3 regions of the Desulfovibrio ferrophilus genome follow, and region 3 is predicted to be linked to each of the others. Evidence: predicted binding sites of a transcription regulator. Region 3 holds the regulator's gene; each other region holds the start of a gene.
What was found. The regulator sigma-54, encoded in region 3, starts transcription at its own class of promoters, with help from an activator protein. The targets are predictions, from matches to a motif close to CTGGCACGGNNNNTGCTT.

Region 1 (2,273 bases), 1.1 Mb from region 3:
GCAAGGCAGGCTTTGGTGTATACATCCAGGTTCCTTAACGTGAAAAGGGCCGCCCCGGAAAGAGGCGGCCCTTGGGATTTCAGTGCCTAGAAGGTGGACTTGGGTTCGTTGTCGTTGATCTCGACGGTGAAGGAACCGGCCTTGATGGCGGCAGCGGTCTTGGCAACTTCGGCCTTTACTTCAGCGGGGATTTTGGCGTCGAACTCGTAGTAGGGGGACAGGGAAGATCCACCCTTGGCCATCATGGTCCACTCCTTGTAGTCCTCGGCAGCAAAGGTGCCAGCTTCGACACGCTCGATGGCGTGGCCGATGGCGGAATCCATGCTCCACAGAGCGGAGGTCACGACCACGTTGGTGCCGTTCTCTTCCTTGTTCATGTCGTTGACATTACCGAAGGCGATGATGCCCTTTTCGCGGGCAGAATCGACCACACCGGCACGCTCGGCGTACAGCACGTCCACACCGGACTCGACCTGGGCGTAGGCAAATTCCTTGGCCTTCGGCGGATCATACCAGGAACCGATGAAGGAAACCTTGAATTGTACGGCCGGGTTCGTGGCCTTGGCTCCAGCCATGAACGCATTGAACAGACGGTTGACTTCGCCGATGGGGTAGCCGCCGACCATGCCGATCTTGTTGGACTTGGTCATCTTGCCCGCGATCATGCCCATCAGATAGCAGGGCTCGTGGATGTAGTTGTCGAACACGGACATGTTCTTGCCGTGAGGGCCGAAGGAATCACCCATCAGGTAAGCCACTTCGGGATAGTCATCGGCAACCTTGCGCACATCACGGGAGATGCCGAAGGCCTCGCCCACGATCAGGTTCACGCCAGCTTCTGAGTATTCGCGCAGCACGCGGATGTAATCGGTATTGGAAACTTTTTCGGAGTACACGTACTCGATGGCGCCCTGCTCGGCGTATTTGACCAGTGCCTTGTGCAGGCAGGCATCCCATTTCTGCTGAATGGGCTGGGTGTAGATGCCAGCGACTTTGAGCTTCTTGGCGAAGGCCGTGCCGGGCAGAAGCAGCGCCGTGGCTACGGCAACAAGACACAGGAAACGGATCAGACGGGACTTGATCATCACACCCCTCCACATGGGCTGACAAATTGATGGGATGGTGGCCTTTCGGTCTCCCCACTGACCACCATTATATACAGCAATGCAATGTAAACTGAGGCATCAATACAGCAACTGTCGTGCCAGGGAAAGTGTCAGCTTATCATCAATATATTAGGGGTGTTGCCGGTGTGGACTTTTTGGTCTTGCTGACAAAAAGGTCAATTGTCTTGCTCAGGTCGGGTTGGAATTTTCAATATTGTAAAAGGGAGAATCCCGTGCGTCGGGAGATCGCACGGGATTCTTGGTCAGGAGTGTGATGGGAAGCAGGGGAGAATTGTTACAATGACGAACCGATCTGATACACCGCCACGGAGAGCCCATAGGCCAGGACTGTGTTGAAGACCATGGAGAAGCCTGCCCATTTCCAGGAGCTTTCCTTGGCCATGGCGACCACGGCCACAAAGCAGGGCGCATAGAGCAGGGTGAAGATGATCAGCGCGATGGCGCTCCAGGATGAGAACCCAGGATCGGCGGCCAGCCTTGAGGACAGGCCTTCGGATTCCTCGGGATCAACCTCGCCCAGAGAATAGGATGTGCCCAAGGTGGAGACGATGACTTCCTTGGCGGCGAAACCACCCACCAGCGCAATGTTGGTGCGCCAGTCAAAGCCTGCGTACTTGGTAATGCCTTCCAGAGTGGTGCCCAGGCGTCCTGCCAGCGAGTTCTTGAGCGCTGCCTCGGCCTCGGCGTTGTCCACGTCGGACAAGTGGTCATTAAAGGTTGCCAGTGCTCCCTCGGAGGCACCGTTTTGCTGAGCCAGGTTCATTTCCGTGTGAACGGCCTGACGTTGCGTTTCGAACTGCTCGGCCTGCTGATCGGGAAGTCCCGGGAAGGTCATGGCAGCCCAGAGCAGAATGGAGATGGCCAGAATCACGGTACCGGCCTTTTTTACATACTGCCAGCCGCGTTCCCAGGTGTGGATCAGCACGCCACGCAGGGTGGGGATGCGGTACGGCGGCAGCTCCATCAGGAAGGGGGTTGCCTCGCCCTTGATGCAAGTCATGCGCAGGCCCTTGGCCACGAGCAGGGCCACGGCCCAGGCACCGAGGGTAATCATGAACAGGGCGTTCCCTCCGCTTTCGGGGAAGAAGGCGGCAATGAGCAGGATGAAGACAGGTACCTTGGCACCGCAGGCCATGAATGGAGCGG
Region 2 (2,273 bases), 1.5 Mb from region 3:
GCGGTCCCGCCATGCGCGAGGCCATGAGCACCATATTGGCCCGTTCCACATCCATGTGGACCTCGTCGATGAGGTACAGGGAAAGCATGCTGTAAGGGCCGAAGCTGGCTGCAATGGCCAGTGAAAAGAGCAGTGCCAGCCCCCAGAATGCCGGTCGCAAAAGGACTTCCTGAAAGATCATGGCAGGACTGGGCGTCTGCCCCCGCTGTTCGCCTCCGCGTCCCTTGATGATGAACAACACCCCCATGCACAGGCCCAGCACGCCGAATCCCGCAAAGACGGTTCTCCAGGATACGACCTCCGCCAGTATGGCACCCAGCGCCGGGATGACTATGAACGCTGCATTGGGGGCCAGCTCGTGCACAGCCAATCCCTTGCCCCAGTGACGGTGCTCCAGAATGCTGGTGATGGCCGAAATGGCAGAGGGGAAGTACAGACCCCCGGCCATGCCCATCAGCAGCAGGTACAGCCGCAACAACGGCATGTTCGGCGCACGGGAGACCGCAATCATGGTCAGACCTATGGCAAATGTGGAGAGCAGGATGGCCCCGCGGTGGCGCAACAGGCGTGCCGCGATGCTGGACAGGACCATGGAGATGCTCATGCCCAGGGAGATGGGCAGGAACAGGCCTCCCGCCTGGGTGTGGCTGATGCCGAACTCGATTTCGATCATGGGCAGGAATGGCCCGAGGATGACCCGCGAGGCGAAATTCACGAAGAACAGCCCGGCGAATATCAGGAGATAGGGCAACGCGCCACGCAGGGGCAAAGTGGACGATTCGTCGGTAGTGGGCAAGGTGGGCATGCTCGTTGTCCGGGCTATATAAGGATAAGGCAGGAGCGACGCTTGTACCTCTGAACGCTGCTGGAGGCAATAATGGGGCCGCCTGTCATTGATGTGCAGACGTGTGCTTCTGTGCACTATGTTGCACTTATGTGCAAAGTATGGTGTGTTGTATATTGCACAAAGCAGGGGCTTGTCCTTCATTTTTTCGCCAATATGCTGGTTTTACAGGGTATGAGTTTTTGGCACGGCATGTGCTTAATGAGAGGCATCCACGTTGAATGCAACGCAATGACAAGGAGCACATGATGAACCGTAAAACATTGAGTATCGTAATCGCGACCGTGGCGGTCCTGTCCCTCTCCGCCATGGCCTTCGCTTACGGCCCTGGAATGGGCCCCGGGAACGGACGCGGCGGATGCGGCGGATACGGCCCCGCCCAAACGCTGACCCCCGAACAGCAGGAGAAGCTGGATATCCTTCAGAAGGAGTATTTCTCCAAGACTCAGTCCCTGCGTCAGGAAGTGTACGCCAAGCATATGGAGCTCGAGGCTCTGCTGGCTGCCAAGGATGCCGACGCGGCCAAGGTCGACGAAGTGACCAAGCGTCTTGTGGACTTGAAGGGTCGGATGTTCGAGCAGCGTGTGGAGTTCCGCAAGCAGCTTAAGGAGTTGGGTATCCAGAACTATGGTCGCGGCGGACGCGGTGGCTGCGGTCAGGCCAAGGGCAATTGCCCCGGCTATGGTCAGCGTAGCGGCCCGCAGGATGGCAGCGGCCCCTGTGGTGGTGCCCCCAACTGCCCCGGAGCCAATGGTTAATATATAAGGTCTCATCCATCCCCTCGCCTCAATAGGTATACCCGGGGTCCCGTCTGCGGCAGGCGGGGCCCCGGGACCATTTATATAAAAGACCGCCGCGACACAGGAGCCTTACGACCATGGACATCGGCCTGAGAGTCAAAGACAGAAGCTTTTTGCTGACCGCCGCACTGGCGCTGATGGTTCTTGGCCTTGGCTTGTCCTTTCTGACCTTCCAGAACCTGCGTCGCCAGCGCGAGACCGTCGAGGAACACATGTTCCTGGCTTCGCAGTCCATCCTGCGCGGGATCGAGGCCTCGCTGATGCGCGAGCTGAGGATTCACATGCCCGGTGGTTTCATGGGAGGGCGTGGCCGGATGGCCCGTCCAACCGTTGATCTGAAGCCCCGCCTCGTGGAAATGTTCGATGAACTGGTGGCCCAAAGTGATGTCGCCTTCATTGCCTTCTATGCTCAGGATTCTTCGTTGATCATCGGCGTTCAGGCCGACGGGCGGACAATCCCCTTGCTCCCGGTATCGGGATGGCGTGCTCTGCAGGATGATGGTCATTGGGCAGCAATGTACACTGGCGACAAGAAGGACGTCTTTGTCTCCGGCATCCGTGCCCGTCAGGGGCTCGCAAATCTTTGCGCTTTGGACCCCAGTCTCAAATGCCCGCCACAAAAGGGCGGT
Region 3 (2,273 bases):
AGCTGTGGAACCGGGAATCCCAGTCACTTCCAGTGTAGGATGAATCCAACGCAAAATAAAGGGCTTTGCACCATTGTGCCCGCTAAAAAATCTGCTTGCGCTTGGACGAGGAAAGAATGCCCAACGCACTCCGATACTTGGCAACCGTACGGCGGGCAATGTTGACCTGAAGTTCGCCTTTGAGCATTTCGGCGATTTTCTCGTCTGACAAGGGCTTGCGGGGATTTTCGCTTCCGATATAGCCCTTGATCATGGCCTTGACGGATTCGCTACCCACCTGAGAGCCATCATCCAACCCCAAAGCACTATTGAAGAAAAATTTAAGCTCGTGCACACCGTGAGGAGTAGAGACGTACTTGCTGGTGGTGATGCGACTGATGGTGGATTCATGCATCTCTATATCGTCCGCAACATCCTTCAGGATCAGCGGCTTCAGTTTCTTCACCCCGTGGCGGAAAAACTCTTCCTGAAACCTGACGATACTCTCCATGACCTTGTAGAGCGTCCGCTGGCGCTGATACAGGCTCTTCATCAGCCAGACTGCAGAACGCATCCTGTCCTGCATGTATTCTTTATCTTTGGAGTTTGTGGTCTTGACGGAATCCACATAATAGGGGCTGACCTGCAATCGGGGGAGTCCTTCTTCATTCAGGACGATAACGAATTCACCATCGTATTCGTAGACGAACACGTCCGGGCTCACATACTGCGGCTCGCTCCCGGCAAAAGACGATCCGGGCATGGGGTCCAAGGTCTGAATAACATCCAGATATTCCTTGAGTTCTTCCATTGAAATCTTGAATTTGCGGGCAATAGGCTTGTAGCGGCGCTTCTCCAGATCCTCAAGATGCTCGGAAACCAGCGAGACAAGAATGGGGTCATCCATATTATAGGCATCCAGCTGCACCAGTAGGCATTCACGCGGATCGCGTGCGGCAACACCCAAGGGGTCAAAACGCTGCATGCGCAGAATAACGGACTCCACCTCGGCAGAGGTCGCCTGCACAGACACAGGCATATGCTCCAACTGATCTGCAATTTCTTCGGCAGTGGCTCTCAGATACCCAAGCCCATCGAGATTACCGATAATCTGCTCACCAATTTGAACATCCAGCTCAGAGGCACCGGAAAGCCTGAGCTGCCAATCAAGGTGACTCTCAAGGGAAGGCTTGGCAGACAGACGGGCCTCAAAGGACATGCCCTCTTCCGGTGTCTCGTACTCACGTCCCACCGCCTGCTTGGCCGTGGATGAAAACTCGCCCAGATAGCTTTCCCACTCAGCCGTCTTGGCCAGGTCCTGTTCAACGGATTCGTCGTTGTAAGTCTCTTCCTTGGTCGGTGCGGCCTGCTCCTCTGCAGGGCGTTCCACAGCCTCTTCCTCGGGCTTCTCCTCCAGCAGCGGATTCTCAAGCAACTCCTGCTGGACCATGTCCAACAATTCAAAACGTGACAGTTGCAACAGCTTGATCGCTTGCTGCAGCTGTGGCGTCATGACCAACTGCTGTGAAAGTTTGAGCTGCTGCCTGAGTTCCAATCCCATAATATAATCGCTTGTTGGAGGGTAGAGAGGTCGAGAATCCGGTCAATACCGGTGAGATCTATGGCAATGCACCGTTATCCATAACAAAAAAAGTGGCATTCCTCCTGGCACGCCCATTTAGAGCGCATCAAGACAATGCCACAGACACGATAGCCTTGCAATAGAAATGGCAAGGTTTTTGTATAGGGAGAAAGATCTATTAGGACAGGCTGTTAAAGACAGAAACCTTCGCCAAGATACACTCTTCTGGCCTTTGGATCATCTATAATTTCCTGGGGAGTACCCGACAGAATGATCCGCCCTTCATAGACCAGATAGGCCCGATCACAGATGCGCAAAGTCTCGCGCACATTGTGGTCGGATATCAGAACGCCAATGCCCTTTTCCTTCAGACCACGCACGATCCCCTGGATATCATCCACGGCAATGGGATCAATACCGGCAAAGGGCTCATCCAGCAGCATGAACTTGGGATCAAGGATCAACGCCCGAGCGATCTCCAAGCGACGGCGCTCGCCACCGGAAAGATGCATGGCCTTCTGATCGGCCAATTTGGTGATGCCCAATTCATTCAGCAGATGATCGGCCTTGGCCCTTTGTTCCTTATGAGACAGGCCCGTGTGCTCCAGGATGATCTCCAGGTTCTGACGCACCGAGAGCTTGCGGAAGACTGAGCTTTCCTGAGGCAGATAGGACAGGCCCAGTCGGGCCCGGTCATGCAAAGGCAGAGAGG

Region 1: the regulator sigma-54 is predicted to act here: its motif matches at 1,191-1,208, upstream of EL361_RS09325 (BMP family protein).
Region 2: the regulator sigma-54 is predicted to act here: its motif matches at 1,027-1,044, upstream of EL361_RS11005 (periplasmic heavy metal sensor).

What each region holds. Positions count from the first base shown of each region.
Region 1 is NZ_AP017378.1:1,992,303-1,994,575, reverse strand. Features, by position in the region: gene EL361_RS09330 (ABC transporter ATP-binding protein) at 1-25, opposite strand, end outside; gene EL361_RS09325 (BMP family protein) at 87-1,085, opposite strand; gene feoB (ferrous iron transport protein B) at 1,402-2,273, opposite strand, start outside.
Region 2 is NZ_AP017378.1:2,364,110-2,366,382, reverse strand. Features, by position in the region: gene EL361_RS11010 (MFS transporter) at 1-805, opposite strand, end outside; gene EL361_RS11005 (periplasmic heavy metal sensor) at 1,090-1,602, shown strand; gene EL361_RS11000 (two-component system sensor histidine kinase NtrB) at 1,722-2,273, shown strand, end outside.
Region 3 is NZ_AP017378.1:911,652-913,924, reverse strand. Features, by position in the region: gene rpoN (RNA polymerase factor sigma-54) at 83-1,540, opposite strand; gene lptB (LPS export ABC transporter ATP-binding protein) at 1,753-2,273, opposite strand, start outside.